4 regions of the Synechococcus sp. MIT S9508 genome follow, and region 1 is predicted to be linked to each of the others. Evidence: predicted binding sites of a transcription regulator. Region 1 holds the regulator's gene; each other region holds the start of a gene.
The links. The regulator NtcA, encoded in region 1, controls nitrogen genes in cyanobacteria. The targets are predictions, from matches to a motif close to GTANCNNNNGNTAC.
Positions count from the first base shown of each region.

Region 1 (3,733 bases):
GTTGTCCGGCCTTGATCACATTCAGCGACAAGGCCTGGATCGGGCTGGGAACGCCATCAATGCTGTGAATCTGGTGCCTGATCTGGATGGAAATCAGGCCTGATGGCACGCCTGCCTGTCACGACGGCTCATCTTCGGGTGCACCAGCACAGCTTCCGAGACAAGTGTCTGCAGGGAGAGGTTCAGGCGGGTGGCTTCACCTGGACCTTTCACTGGTTGTTTGATCGTGGTGAGCTGAGTGTGGAGCCCTCTCTGGGCAAAGCCTTGATCCAGGATGCCTTGCTTCGCTTTCTTGTGAAATCCGACTACAGGCTGGAAGCCGGTGGTGACTACAGCTTCACTGTGAGGGCCCGTTTCTGAGTGGGGCGGGACCAGGCCAAAGGATCTTGCGGCCGAGCTCCGATTCAAGAATCACCAGGGCTGCAACGGCATCCAGTTCGCTGGGGGGTAGCAGCAGGCCTCGGGGCATCAATCGCCGCCATCCCCTTGGGGGCCATAGCTGCCAGTAGCGCTTGCGTGCCTGAAGTGTGGTGCCGCGCTCATCCACCACTCTGACGGGAAGATCTTCAGGAAGCTGGTGTCTCAAGCTGTTGCTGGCTGTGCCGTTCCCCAGCACCAAGCATTCAATCGGTGCGTCCTGCCTCCAGCACTGCAGGGTGTCCAGCACCGATTCGGTTGCCACAACGTGCCCTTCGATGACGCAGTCTCTGGTGCAATCGACAAGGACCAGGCCGCACTTGTTGCGCCCTGGGTCAACCGAGACGATCCGGTTCATGGACTGTCGTCCTGAAGCGAGGATGTTGGGCGCAGTGGGCGGCTTGGAAGCAGCTCGATCGCAATGGGATCAGCGGTTTCACTACGCCGCACCGCAACTGCCTCGAGATCAACCCGTCCACCGCTGCGCTTGGTCAGCTCCCGAGCGAGCCTGTTGACGGCGTTGGCATCAAATTGAAGGCCTTGACTCAGTGACCCTCTTCGGCGCACCTCCGACAGAGTCGATGCCAGCAGAAGGTTGATGCGGTTTCGCACCGCTTCTGGATTCGTTTCCTGGCTGGCAAGAGTGGTTTTGGCCAGAACTTCTCCCTCAACGGTGATGGCCACATTGGGACGTACATCCGGGAAGGCGTACACCACGCTCTCACCGCGCAACACATTGGCCGCTGAGCGCAGTAGCACCACCCAGGTGCCAGGCTTTCGGATGGCTTGTTCCAGCCTTTCAATGTCCTGGCGGGGTACGAGGATGATCTGACGATCAGGAGCCTGTTCGGGCAGAACCTTCTGAAAAGCCTGCAGATTGGCTTCCCGCAGCACCTGGTCAATCACTTGCCGGGCTTGATCAGGACGATCCAGCTTGAGCGTGACAGTGGCCAGCGGCTGGCCACTGCTGATGGCCACATCTCCACGTCGCAGCGCTATCAGGTTCTTCTCCAATTGCTGGAGCTCCGCTTCGCCTGAGCTGATGCGTTGACGCACTGCTCGAAGTTCATCATCCGTGCGTTGGATTTCCGCATCGCGGTTGCGCACGTCCTGGCTGAGTCTCTGCCGTTCTGCCTCAAGTCGGCGTGTCTGCTCTTGAAGGGGTTGAAGTGTGCTGCGCAGCTCCCCGGCTCGTGCCTGCGCATCCGCCAGGATCTTTCTGGCTTTGATTTCATCTGCCCGAGCCTCTTCGAGTTGCTGCCGTGCCTTGCGCTGAGCCTTGCGGCTACCCTTCAGGTCCAAGCGGCTGCTGCGCAGGCGGGCTTCGAGGTCATTGAGTTCAAACAGACCAACGCGCAGCTGGCGGCTCACCAGCAGCATCAGCCCAAGCGACAAGGCACTAATCAGGCTCCCCGTGAGCACAGTGATCACCACCGCGGTTTGACGTGGGCGAAGACCGAAAAGGCTCAGCCGGGCTTTGCCGACCCTCGAACCCAGTCGGTCACCAAGAGTGGAGAGCACGCCCCCGAGGATCAGCAGGGAAAGCAGCAGCAGCCAGCCGGTCACGGTGCGTCAAACATGCGGCAGGCCGCTGAGGTGCTGCCCATCTTCACCTGTAGCGGGGTTAACTGAAACGTTTGGCCAGTGCAATCGGATCCAGAACAGTGATCTTCTTGCGGTCAATTTCGACCAGGCCTGAATTGCGTAGATCGCCAAGCAGACGCGTGATCGTGACACGCGTGGATCCGATCGCTTCAGCGATGGCCTGATGAGACAAACGCAGGTCAATGGTGATGCCCTGGGGGCCAGGCATCCCGAAGTCTCTGCAGAGGACAAGCAGAAAACTCACCAACCGGGAGGACATGTCCCGGTGCGTGAGGGTTTCAATCATCGTCTCGGTCTGCAGAATTCGGCTGGAGAGACCCTGAAGTAAAAGCAATCCCACGCTGGTGTTCGCTTCGATCGCCTGGCGTACAGAGCTCGCTGGGGCTGTCACCATTTCCACTCTGGTGAAGGCCACGGAGTGATAAAACCGATCGGAGCGATGTCCGGTGAGCAGTGAGAGAACGCCAAATAGGCTGTTTTCTCTCAGCAGGGCAACGGTGATCTCTTCACCCGACTCATAAACCCTCGATAAACGCACAGCTCCTCGTCGGATCAGATAGACGCGCTCGGCCGGGTCTCCTGGGAAAAAGATGGTTTTGTTCCGTTCCACCATTTCGGTGCTGGCACCTTCCAGATCACGGATCACTTCCAGCAGGGTGCGGCTGGCGGGGTTGGGCGCATTGGTCAGGCTTGTTTCTGCGGACCGCCCAGGCTGGGGAGCAGTCCGACTAAAGCCGCGCATCACTTCGGCCATGACCAACGCATCAATGCGGGGAAGTTAAGGAGCGATGCGCGGTCACCCTGTAGCAACGAACACGGTTCTCCTGGCTCAGTCTTCATGCAGTGCATCCAGCTGTGCAGCCATGAGCTGCTTCAACCCTGGTTCGGCAAGGTCCAGCAGGCTGTTGAGCTGCTGGCGACTGAATGGTGCACCTTCGGCAGTGCCCTGCAACTCCAATAGGTCGCCGGAGTTGTTCATCACCACATTGAGATCAACATCCGCCCGACTGTCTTCGCTGTAGTCCAAGTCCAGCAGAGCATGCCCCTCTATCAGTCCTACAGAGACAGCCGCTACCTGGTTGATGACCGGATGAGTGCTGATGCGATTTTGTGCAACCAGCCGCTCGCCGGCCTTTTGCAGGGCGAGCCATGCCCCCGTAATCGCTGCAGTCCGCGTTCCCGCATCCGCCTGAATCACATCGCAGTCGATCAGCAGGGTGTTCTCAGCCAACGCCTTCATGTCGATTGCCGCGCGAAGGCTGCGGCCGATCAGGCGCTGGATCTCCTGGGTGCGTCCTGACAGTTTCATCAGTTCCCTTCGCTGGCGATCAGGGGTGGATCCCGGCAGCAGGCGATATTCAGCGCTGAGCCACCCCAGGCCCTGATCCCGTCGCCAGCGCGGGACGCCTTCTTCATGGCAGACGCTGCAGAGCACGGTGGTGCGTCCGGTGCGCACGATCACAGAGCTCAGAGCGAAGCCCATGGGATCCCAGTCGATCGAGAAGGACCTGAGGTCGGCGGGTTTGCGGCCATCGTTGCGCTGGGTCTCGCTCATGGGGAACCGGATCGGGATCTTGAGCCTGCCAGTTGGCGTAGAGACACCAGGGATGGTGTCAAAGGGATTGTGATTTGTGCTTTCGCCGCTAGATTCAAATTCCGCTGGATCGATTCGATTCCAGTCACATGGAAGCGACCGAGATGACCGCCAGCC
Region 1 covers NZ_CP138941.1:212,446-216,178, reverse strand. Annotated here, with positions in the region: gene pth (aminoacyl-tRNA hydrolase) at 1-103, shown strand, start outside; gene SIB42_RS01230 (DUF3146 family protein) at 103-360, shown strand; gene SIB42_RS01225 (resolvase) at 338-775, opposite strand; gene SIB42_RS01220 (DUF3084 domain-containing protein) at 772-1,983, opposite strand; gene ntcA (global nitrogen regulator NtcA) at 2,042-2,776, opposite strand; gene rph (ribonuclease PH) at 2,852-3,577, opposite strand; gene SIB42_RS01205 (cob(I)yrinic acid a,c-diamide adenosyltransferase) at 3,721-3,733, shown strand, end outside.

Region 2 (3,733 bases), 1.0 Mb from region 1:
CAGATCAACCTTCCAAGCATCTAGGTACAGCGGAACGCCACCGAGGGAGGTCACCGTGTCGAGCAGGAGCAAGCAATCGTGCTCTCGGCACAGATCACCGATCCCTTCCATAGGCTGACAAATGCCGGTGGACGTTTCGGCATGAACCATCGCCAGGATCGCAGGCTTGTACTTCTTGATCCCCGCTTCGATCTCTTCAAGACTGAATGCCTCACCCCAGGGCTTCTCAATCACCTGAACGTTGGCGCGGTAACGACCGGCCATATCCAACAAGCGATTCCCGAAGTATCCCTTCACAGCCACCAGAACCGTATCCCCGGGTTCGATGGTGTTAGCCAGCGTGGCTTCCATGGCTGAACTACCAGTACCGCTCATCGGCAGAGTCAGGCGGTTGTCGGTCTGCCAGGCGTACCGCAAGAGCTCCTGAACCTCTCCCATCAGCTCCACATAAAGCGGATCTAGGTGACCGATTGGCGTGCGAGACAGCGCTTGAAGAACCGTGGGATGGGCATTGGAAGGTCCGGGACCCAGCAACAAACGGTCGGGTGTGTCAATCGGACCGATGGAGGATCGATGGCACGAGTCAACCGAAGGATGAGGGTGTGTCATCGGCGAAGCCGGAACCGGAAATCAATGGCGAGAAGCCTACGCATCAATCGGTGAGAAATTGGCCCCAAACGGATACTCCGACGCCGCTTGAAATGATTCGGAGACTTTCGATCAGCGCTGACGCACGTCGCTGGCCGCAAGACCGGAGGCCATGTGCTCAAACGGCTGACGGACCAGCGCGCAACGATCCTGAGGAACACCATCATTCAGAAGGCGTTCACACAGGACATCAGCCAGAAGCACCATGCTCCTGACGGTCGGTCCGGTTGGAACACCAAGACTCTTGTAGGTGTCGTCCAGACCGTTCAGGACGCGCTCGTTGAGAATCGTGCTGTCGCCAGCGATTAAGGAGTAGCTGGCGTAACGGAGGAAATAATCCATGTCCCTCAGACAGGCCGCGAGGCGACGGGTTGTGTAGGCATTCCCGCCCGGAAGTAACAACTCCGGATCCGCCTGAAAGAGTCTCTGACTGGCTTCACGTACCAGCTCAGAAGCTTCACGGTTGATGATTTCAACGGCCAAAACACGCACTTCCGTTTCATCGAAGTAGCTCTCGATGCGATCGATCGCAGAACGATCGAGATAGCGACCCAGCTGGTCGTACTGCCCGATCAGTCCGGTGATGGCATCGCGCATGCAAGCCCTGTCCACGTTGGTTGGAAGGTAACACCGACAAAGCGATGAAACCTGCTTCAGCAAAGGCGATCAAAGCAATCTGACAGAAACGGTTACTAAGTGGCTCTCTGAAGCCACCAAGGAAGAAGGAAGGCAAAAAGGTGCCCGTTGATACAAAACAGCTACGGATCGATATCTACGGTCGGTTCGACTTGTATGGGCTCGATTCCCCGCCATGGCCAAAACTGCCCAGGACGTGCTTCGTCAGATCAAGGATGAAGGCATCGAACTGATCGACCTCAAGTTCACGGACCTGCACGGCAAGTGGCAGCACCTCACCGTCTGTCAGGACCTAATCGAACCTGAATCGTTCACGGAAGGACTGGCCTTCGATGGATCGTCGATCCGAGGCTGGAAAGCGATTAACGCCTCCGACATGGCCATGGTGCCCGATCCTGCAACCGCCTGGATCGATCCTTTTTACAGGCATAAAACCTTGAGCATGATCTGCTCGATTCAGGATCCGCGCACGGGAGAAGCCTACGAGCGCTGTCCCAGAGCACTTGCCCAGAAAGCACTCGCTTACCTGGCCAGCACGGGTCTTGCTGACACAGCGTTCTTCGGTCCAGAACCGGAGTTTTTCCTGTTCGACGACGTGCGTTACAACTCCGCTGAAGGCGGATCCTTCTACAGCGTTGACACCATCGAGGCCGGCTGGAACACAGGGCGGGTCGAAGAAGGCGGAAACCTCGCTTACAAAATCCAGGAGAAGGAGGGATATTTCCCCGTTGCTCCGAACGACACCGCCCAGGACATCCGCTCGGAAATGCTGTTGATGATGGCTCAGCTGGGCATTCCCATCGAAAAGCACCACCACGAAGTGGCCGGAGCTGGACAGCACGAACTTGGCATGAAGTTCGCTGAGCTGATTCAGGCGGCCGACAACGTGATGACGTACAAGTACATCGTGCGCAATGTCGCCAAGAAGTACGGCAAAACGGCCACTTTCATGCCCAAGCCGGTCTTCAACGACAACGGCTCAGGAATGCACGTGCACCAAAGCCTCTGGAAAGGAGGACAGCCGCTGTTCTTCGGGGAAGGGACTTACGCAAACCTGTCTCAGACAGCACGCTGGTACATCGGCGGCATCCTCAAGCACGCTCCCTCATTCCTCGCCTTCACCAACCCCACGACCAACAGCTATAAGCGACTGGTTCCTGGCTTTGAAGCTCCTGTCAACCTGGTGTATTCGGAAGGCAACCGCTCCGCGGCCGTTCGCATTCCTCTCACCGGCCCCAGCCCGAAAGCCAAGCGACTTGAGTTCCGCTCCGGCGACGCTCTGGCCAATCCCTACCTCGCCTTCAGCGCGATGATGATGGCCGGCATCGATGGCATCAAGAATCAGATCGACCCCGGAGACGGCGTGGACGTTGACCTGTTCGAACTCGCCGCTGATGAACTGAAGAAGATCGCCACTGTGCCTGCATCCCTGAATGGGGCGCTCGAAGCTCTAAACGCAGACCACCACTACCTCCTGGAAGGTGGAGTGTTCACTAAGGATTTCATCGACAACTGGATCGACCTGAAATACGAAGAGGTTCAGCAGCTGCGCCAGCGCCCGCACCCCCACGAATTCGTGATGTACTACGACGCTTGATTGGTCATTAATCGACAGTTTCTGTTGTTCTAAAAGGAGCTACGGCTCCTTTTTTTGTGGCCATCGTGAGCACCTAGCGACAGGGCACTTCAGGAGTGCCTTAACTGAGCCATGGCGCTGTCATGCAGTTGCTTGGCATGCAGACGTCGGCGAGCACACACCTGTTGCTGAGCCAGAGCGCTGCGTTGATCAAGCCGATCAGGATGGCCTTCAACTTGAGCATGAGCTGCTTGCTGCCTAAGCACGTCATGGGCATGGTGCTCCGCCCAGGCCAGAAATTCTGCGGCCGCACGCTGCCGGCGCTCCAGCACATTGCCCGAATACAACGCCATGGTCCCGGCGGTGGTGATCTCAACGGCCATCGAGAGCTCCTGAAGTACCTGAGTCAATTCTGTAGCAACGGCTACCATTTTCACAGGGGCTTCACATAACTTTCGTGATCACTGCGGCAAAAACCCACAACAACGTTCGCAATCCATTGAAATGAGTCGGCTTGGATCTCAATCCTTTTCATGGCGCCCAGCTTCACTGAAATCGCTTACCGGACCATGCAACAGGGCCGCAGTCTTGCTGGCCTGGTCCACAAGGAACTAAGCACCAAAGTGATGGAAGTGGTGGCGCCTGATGTGGTGCCCAAAACTGAACCTGTTCCCAGCGAAATGATGGACGCTCTGCGTCAGTCGCTGGATGAGCTGCATCAGCGTGACTGGCAGGATTCTGAGTCTGGGATTTACCCCCAGTCGCTGCTGTTTGATATCCCTTGGTTGGAATGGGCTGAACGCTATCCACGCGTGTGGCTGGACCTGCCTTCCAACTGGGCCAGAAGGCGTGCCAGAGACGTCAAGGACATTC
Region 2 covers NZ_CP138941.1:1,730,749-1,734,481, reverse strand. Annotated here, with positions in the region: gene SIB42_RS09595 (pyridoxal-phosphate-dependent aminotransferase family protein) at 1-609, opposite strand, end outside; gene SIB42_RS09590 (allophycocyanin subunit beta) at 721-1,245, opposite strand; gene glnA (type I glutamate--ammonia ligase) at 1,460-2,881, shown strand; gene SIB42_RS09580 (hypothetical protein) at 2,971-3,291, opposite strand; gene SIB42_RS09575 (class I SAM-dependent methyltransferase) at 3,394-3,733, shown strand, end outside.
Region 2: the regulator NtcA is predicted to act here: its motif matches at 1,386-1,399, upstream of glnA (type I glutamate--ammonia ligase).

Region 3 (3,733 bases), 910 kb from region 1:
AGCGGCCTTTTGCTGATCCTGTTTGTGCTGCTGCACAGCCCCAAAGGTGATGGCATGGGTGGGCTTGCGGCCAGTGGTAGCACCTCGTTTACCAGTGCCAGCAGCGCTGAAGCGACCCTCAACCGCATCACCTGGACCACCCTGGCCATCTTTCTGACCCTGGCAGTGATCCTGAGTGCCGGTTGGCTGAACTAAGTCAGCAGGGCCGGCAACAACAGCTCCAAGCGAATCGCGACTTAATGAAACTGGGGAGAACCAATCCTTTCCGGATAGGCCTCTTCACCGTGCTCACGCACATCAACACCAAGGTTTTCAGCATCTTCCGTTACTCGGAACGGAAGGCCAAGACCTCGCAAGACTGCTGCGATCAGCAGCGTCCCAAGGGCCGCCAACCCATAGGCCACAAGCACAACCTGAAACTGATCAGCGATCAAGCCAAACCTGCCCTTCTCGGCAAAAACCTGCGCTGCAGGGTGAGTGGCGATCAGCTCAGTGCTAGCGAAGACACCGGTCAGGATCGCGCCGACTGTGCCACCGACACCGTGGACTGCAAAGGTGTCGAGGGAATCATCAAAACGCAGCGAAACCTTGAGCTGCACAGAGCAATAACAAAGCAGACCAGTGATCGCACCGATCGCCATCCCAGCAGCTGGCGTCACAAACCCAGCTGCTGGGGTGATGCCCACCAGACCGGCCACAGCCCCGGTCGCCATACCGACAGCAGTGGGCTTGCCATCACGCCATGTTTCGATCAATGACCAAGCAACCAAGCCAGTTGCTGCAGAGATATGCGTCGTAGTGAAGGGGAGTTCAGCACCACTGACACTCAGCTGACTGCCGCCGTTGAAACCGAACCAGCCAAACCAGAGCAGACCAGTGCCGAGCAAGATCTGAGTCACATCGTGAGGTGGGCGCACCGAATTGGGCCACTGCTTGCGCCAGCCAACAAGGCCAGCAAGCAAGAGAGCAGAAACACCAGAGCTGATATGCACCACCGTGCCTCCAGCGAAATCAAGGTCTTTCCCAAGGCAACCACCTCCCCAGACCATATGAGCAAGAGGGGCATACACCACCAGGAGCCACACGGGGGTGAAGACGCACCAGAAGCGAAAACTGATCCTCTCCACCAAGGCCCCTGAAATCAGAGCCGGAGTGATGATCGCGAACATGCCCTGAAAGAGAGCGAAGCTGAGTCCAGGTATCGCCAGGCCAGGCCAAATGTCAGGGACGTTCTCCAACATGGCGAAGGAGAAGGGATTGCCAATGACGGCATTCAGAGCTCCGCCGTCGGAGAAGGCAAGACTGAATCCGAAGCTGACCCACACCAGCGTGGCGATGCCCATCATCACGAAGCTCATCGCCATCGTGTTGAGCACATTGCGAGCCTGAACGAATCCTCCGTAGAAAAACGCCAATCCAGGAGTCATCAGCAGCACAAGTGCCGCCGAGGTGAGGATCAGAGTGTTGTCGGCAGACGAAAGTGATGCATCACCTGCGTACGCAGGCAGCAGGGCAGAACTCAGCAGCTGAAATGCTGGAACCACCAGAAGGGCGATCAAAAATCGCCTCAGGCGAGGCTGAAACACGTGTTTCCCGTAACCGTCGATACCATTTCAGACCCTCTGCGCCAAAAACTGTTCACCGCGAACATTTTGAGGGGCAGGGAGAGTGGAGGCGTCCAGATCCGAGACGTCGACAAAAGCGCCACGGGCCGCCTGAATTCAATCCCTAGCTGACAACAACAAAGCCCCGCAACAGCGGGGCTTAACAAGCCGCCGAGGCGGCTTTGATCGAGAAGCTGCGACTCAGTAGTCGAAATCGCCACCGCCCATGCCGCCACCGGCTGGTGCGGCGTCTTTTTTCTCGGGCATGTCAGCAACGATGCATTCGGTGGTCAGCACCATGCCTGCGATTGACGCAGCGTTCTGCAGACCGGAACGCGTCACCTTCGCGGGATCGACAATGCCGGCAGCAAGCATGTCGACATAGTCACCGTTGGCCGCGTTGTAGCCATCGTTGAAGTTCTTGGCCTTCACGTTTTCAGCCACAACAGCGCCATTGACACCAGCGTTCTCAGCGATGCGCATCAGTGGTGCAGTCAGAGCTGCAGCCACAATGTTGGCTCCGATCAGCTCCTCTCCCTCCAGGCTGGACGATGCCCACTGCTCGAGTGTGGGAGCCAGGTGAGCAAGGGTGGTGCCACCTCCAGGAACGATACCTTCTTCAACAGCAGCCTTGGTCGCGTTGATGGCATCCTCAAGCCGAAGCTTCTTATCCTTCATCTCGGTCTCGGTGGCAGCACCCACCTTCACCACAGCAACACCACCGGCGAGCTTGGCAAGTCGCTCCTGAAGCTTCTCCTTGTCGTAGGTGGACTCGGTTTCGTCCATCTGCTTACGGATCTGCTCACACCGCGCTTTCACGGCCACATCGTTGCCTTCGGCCACGATCGTGGTGGTGTCCTTGTTGATGGTCACGCGACGCGCAGTGCCAAGCATCTCGATCTTGGCGTTCTCAAGCTTCAGACCGGCGTCTTCAGTGATCAATTGACCATTGGTCAGCACAGCCATGTCTTCCAGCATGGCCTTACGGCGGTCACCAAAACCGGGAGCCTTCACCGCAGCCACGTTCAGGACACCGCGCAGACGGTTCACCACCAAAGTGGCAAGAGCTTCCTTCTCGATGTCCTCAGCGATGATCAGCAGAGGCTTGCCAGTGCGAGCAATCTGCTCGAGCACGGGCACGAGATCCTGCACGAGGCCGATCTTTTTGTCGGTGAGCAGAATGTAGGGCTCGTCCAGGACGGCTTCCATTCGCTCAGTGTCGGTGGCGAAATAGGGAGAGATGTACCCCTTGTCAAAGCGCATTCCCTCGGTGACCTCGAGCTCGGTGGTCATCGACTTGCCCTCTTCCAGGGAAATCACGCCTTCCTTGCCAACTTTGTCCATGGCGTCGGCGATCATCCGACCCACTTCCTCGTCGTTACCAGCGGAAATGGTGCCCACCTGGGCGATGGCATTGCTATCGGCAATCGGCTTGGCGTTTTCTTTGATCTTGTCGACCAGAAAATCCGACGCTTTGTCGATGCCCTTTTTCAGGGTTATGGCATTGGCACCCGCAGCAACATTGCGCAGGCCAGCCTTGACCATGGCATGGGCAAGAACGGTCGCAGTGGTGGTGCCGTCACCAGCTGCGTCATTGGTCTTGGATGCAGCCTGACGAATCAGAGCAACACCAGTGTTCTCGATGTGGTCTTCGAGTTCGATCTCTTTGGCGATGGTGACGCCGTCATTGATGATCTGGGGAGCACCGAACTTCTTTTCAAGAACAACGTTGCGACCTTTGGGGCCGAGAGTCACAGCAACGGACTCGGCCAGGATGTCAATGCCCTTTTCAAGAGCGCGGCGAGCGTTCTCGTTGTAAATGATGCGCTTGGCCATGGGGGCGGAAATGGATGGAAAGGAATAGTTGGTGACTACCGACCTGTCTCAGACGCGTGGCAGTCAGGAGGCAGTCAGTTGACGATGGCGAGAATGTCCTTCTCGGACAGGAGCACGAACTCATCGCTTCCGAGCTTGATGTCGGTGCCTGCGTACTTGCTGTAGAGGACCTTGTCGCCGACGCCTACTTCAGGAGACTGGCGGGAACCGTCGTCGTTGCGCTTACCAGGGCCAACTTGAACAACTTCGCCCACCTGAGGCTTTTCCTTCGCGGTGTCGGGGAGCAGGATGCC
Region 3 covers NZ_CP138941.1:1,118,552-1,122,284, reverse strand. Annotated here, with positions in the region: gene secG (preprotein translocase subunit SecG) at 1-195, shown strand, start outside; gene SIB42_RS05730 (ammonium transporter) at 237-1,559, opposite strand; gene groL (chaperonin GroEL) at 1,806-3,440, opposite strand; gene groES (co-chaperone GroES) at 3,515-3,733, opposite strand, start outside.
Region 3: the regulator NtcA is predicted to act here: its motif matches at 1,596-1,609, upstream of SIB42_RS05730 (ammonium transporter).

Region 4 (3,733 bases), 420 kb from region 1:
GGTGGTTGAACCTGTGATCGTGCTGGAGCATCGCCTATTGGTTGGAGGATGGACCAACGCCGAGGCGGTGGGTCGTTTGCAACTGCCGCTTACCGCAGACGAACGCACGGTTTTGCGTGGCCGCCGTCGCACCCCCTGCGGCAGGGAGTTGTTGCTGCAGTTGCCTCGTGATGGTGCTCTCCAGCCTGGCGATCTGCTTCTGGATCAATTGCGCAGTTTGCAGGTGGAAGTGATTGCAGCGCCAGAACGGCTTTTACGGGTTCGCGCGGCTTCTCCGCTTGAGCTCCTGCAGGCTGCCTATCACCTTGGCAACCGTCATGTTCCGCTTGAGCTCCATGAACAGGAGCTTCTGCTGCTTGAGGATTCGGTGCTGGCCGTGATGTTGACGAGTCGTGGACTTCAGGTGAGTGCCTGTGAACGGCCGTTTGTTCCTGACGGTGGTGCTTATGGCTGTGTTCATTCGCATCCTCATGGATTCGCTTCTGCATGACATCGCTCGCCTTGCTGCAGATGGTCAGTCCGGCGCTGCCCGTGGGTGCATTCAGTTATTCCGAGGGACTGGAAGTGTTGATTCAGTCCGGTGGTCTCAGGGATGAGCATGGGATTGAGCTTTGGCTCGCTGCAGAGCTTCAGCGGGGTGGCTTGCGCCTCGAAGCTGCAGCGCTCCCGGAGTTGGCTGCTGATCTGAGGCAATGGCAGGTCAGCGCTGATGCCAGTGCGCGAACCCGGGTGGTTGATCTGGATGGTTGGCTATTGGCGACGCGCGAAGCTGCTGAGCTGCGTGCCCAACAGCTTCAGATGGGCGGCTCTCTGCTTGAGCTGCTCGCAGAGATGGGTCACCCTCTGCCAGAAGCGCTTCCTCTGGCTTGGCCTGCTGCATGGGCTTGGGCATCTGTTGCTCTGCAAGTCGCTGAGCGGGAGATGGTTGAGGGCTATCTCTATGGCTGGGTTGCCAATCAACTCAGTGCTGCTGTGCGTTTAGTGCCATTGGGGCCAACAAGAGCCCAGGTTCTGCAGCAACGTCTGCTTCCTCAGCTCGTGGATGTGGCTGAACAGTTGTCTGGTGTTCACCCCCATGAGCTTTGGAACAGTGGTGTTGGCGTCTCGATGGCGCAGCTGGCCCATGCTGAGTTGTATTCCCGCTTGTTTCGAAGTTGATGGCTAGCAAGCTTCGTTTAGGTGTGGCTGGACCGGTGGGTTCAGGAAAAACCGCATTGGTGGAGGCTCTTTGCAGAGAGCTGCGCGATCAGTTGCAGCTGGCTGTGGTCACCAATGACATTTACACCCAGGAGGATGCTCAGTTTCTGACCCATGCAGGGGCCTTGGAGCCGGAGCGGATTCGCGGAGTCGAAACTGGAGGATGTCCGCATACGGCGATTCGGGAGGATTGCTCGATTAATCGGTCTGCGGTGTCCGAGCTGGAAGCTCAGTTTCCCAACTTGGATGTGGTGTTGGTGGAAAGCGGAGGCGACAATTTAGCCGCCAGCTTCAGTCCTGAACTGGTGGACTTGTGCATCTACGTGATCGATGTGGCTGCTGGTGACAAGATCCCACGGAAGGGAGGCCCAGGCATCACCCGCTCAGACTTGCTCGTGATCAACAAGATCGACTTGGCACCCTTCGTTGGAGCCGATTTGGGGGTGATGGAGCGTGATGCTCAACGGATGCGTGCAGGCCGTCCCTGGTGCTTCACCAATCTCCAAAGCGGAGAAGGTCTGGATTTTGTTGTTGAATTTCTGATGCAACAGTTACCGAATTAAAACGTATTCAAAAATTGTTATTACTTTTGCTGCCTTTGATACGAAATCAATGTTCGGCGTATGTGGCTGCGAGCTCATCACTCGCTTGATGCACATTTGTCGCAATAGTTACTTTGCTTAGACGCTGTTTAAGAGCTTTAATGTCATTATGTCCTCGTTGATACAAAACTGATTTTGAATCAGTCTTACTCAGTCACTTCCGCCATTCGGCGAGCATCCTGAATTGAGGATTTCATGAGTAATTCTTTGTCCAATCGGTTGTTTTCTGGCTTGGCTGCTGCCTCTATAGGCCTCGGCGTCACAGCATGTGCAGGTGGCGGTCAGGCCACCAACGCCACCTGTGATGACGAAGGCAATTGCACAGTCACTGTTGGCATTCTTCATTCTCTGACAGGCACCATGGCCATCTCGGAGAAGACCCTCGTTGATACCGAGAAGATGGCCATTGCAGAAATCAACGCCGCAGGTGGCGTTGAGGTTGATGGCAAGCAATACACCATTGAAACCATCGTCGAAGATGGTGCTTCCACATGGCCGACCTTCGCTGAGAAATCGAAGAAGCTGATCGACCAAGACAAGGTGCCAGTTGTTTTTGGTGGCTGGACTTCGGCCAGCCGGAAGGAAATGCTGCCGGTCTATGAGTCGAAGAATGCCTTTCTCTATTACCCGATTCAGTACGAAGGCCAGGAGTGTTCAAGCAACATCTTCTACACCGGCGCAACCCCGAATCAACAATCGGAGCCGGCCACCAAATTCATGTATGAGAAGTCGCCTGCTGCAGGCAAGGACTTCTTCCTGGTCGGATCGGACTATGTGTTCCCCCGCACGTCCAACACGATCACCAAGGCTCAGGTTGAGCAGCTTGGTGGCAAGGTTGTCGGCGAGGACTATCTGCCTCTAGGGAATACAGAGGTGGCTCCAATCATTGCCAAGATCAAAAAAGCTCTGCCTGATGGTGGTGTCATCATCAACACCCTTAATGGCGACCAGAATGTCGCCTTCTTCAAGCAGATCCAAGATGCTGGAATTACTCCGGCTAATGGTTATTACGTGATGAGTTATTCCATCGCGGAAGAAGAAATCAGCACGATTGGGCCTGAATTTCTTGAGGGTCACTACGGCGCATGGAACTACATGATGTCGATTGATACCCCTGCTTCCAAGAAGTTTGCTGCAGACTTCAAGGCAAAGTACGGCGCTGATCGCATGGTTGCTGACCCGCAAGAGTCGGCATACAACATGGTTTATCTCTGGAAAGCTGCTGTCGAAAAAGCCAATAGCTTTGACGACGACAAAGTGCGTAAAGCACTGATTGGTATTGAGTTCGATGCACCTCAGGGTCCTGTGAAGGTGATGCCAAACCATCACCTCTCTCAGACGGTTCGAATCGGTCAAATCACTAAAGATGGCCAGTTCGCGATCCTTGAAGAGACCAATGGCCCTGTGTCACCGCAGGCGTGGAATCAGATTCACCCTGATTCCAGTGGTTATGCCTGTGACCACACCGATTCCTCTAAGGGCGGTAAGTACAAGCTCTGATTCAGTTTCATACATTGACTGATCGCTGATTGGTCTTTGGAGGAGTTCCTCATGGGACTCCTCCTTTTGTTGTTCCACCGACTGTTTCAGTCTCGACTTCCGTGCAACTGCTTTTTGAAAGCCTGTTCAATGGTGTCGCCATCGGTTCGGTCTTGCTGATGGCAGCACTTGGATTGGCGATTGTGTTTGGCCTGATGGGCGTGATCAATCTCGCCCATGGTGAGTTGATCATGCTCGGGGCCTACACGACCTATGTGGTGCAGCTCATCTTTAAGCTGCCTGCAATGCAGCCCTACTACAACGTCTATGTGTTGGTTGCGATTCCCCTGGCCTTTGTCGTCAGTGGTGTCGTCGGCATCCTTTTAGAGCGAACCGTCATTCGTCGTCTTTACGGAAGCCCTCTGGAAACACTGCTGGCCACCTGGGGAGTCAGT
Region 4 covers NZ_CP138941.1:633,906-637,638, forward strand. Annotated here, with positions in the region: gene ureE (urease accessory protein UreE) at 1-490, shown strand, start outside; gene SIB42_RS03215 (urease accessory protein UreF) at 487-1,158, shown strand; gene ureG (urease accessory protein UreG) at 1,158-1,760, shown strand; gene urtA (urea ABC transporter substrate-binding protein) at 1,995-3,299, shown strand; gene SIB42_RS03230 (ABC transporter permease subunit) at 3,401-3,733, shown strand, end outside.
Region 4: the regulator NtcA is predicted to act here: its motif matches at 1,859-1,872, upstream of urtA (urea ABC transporter substrate-binding protein).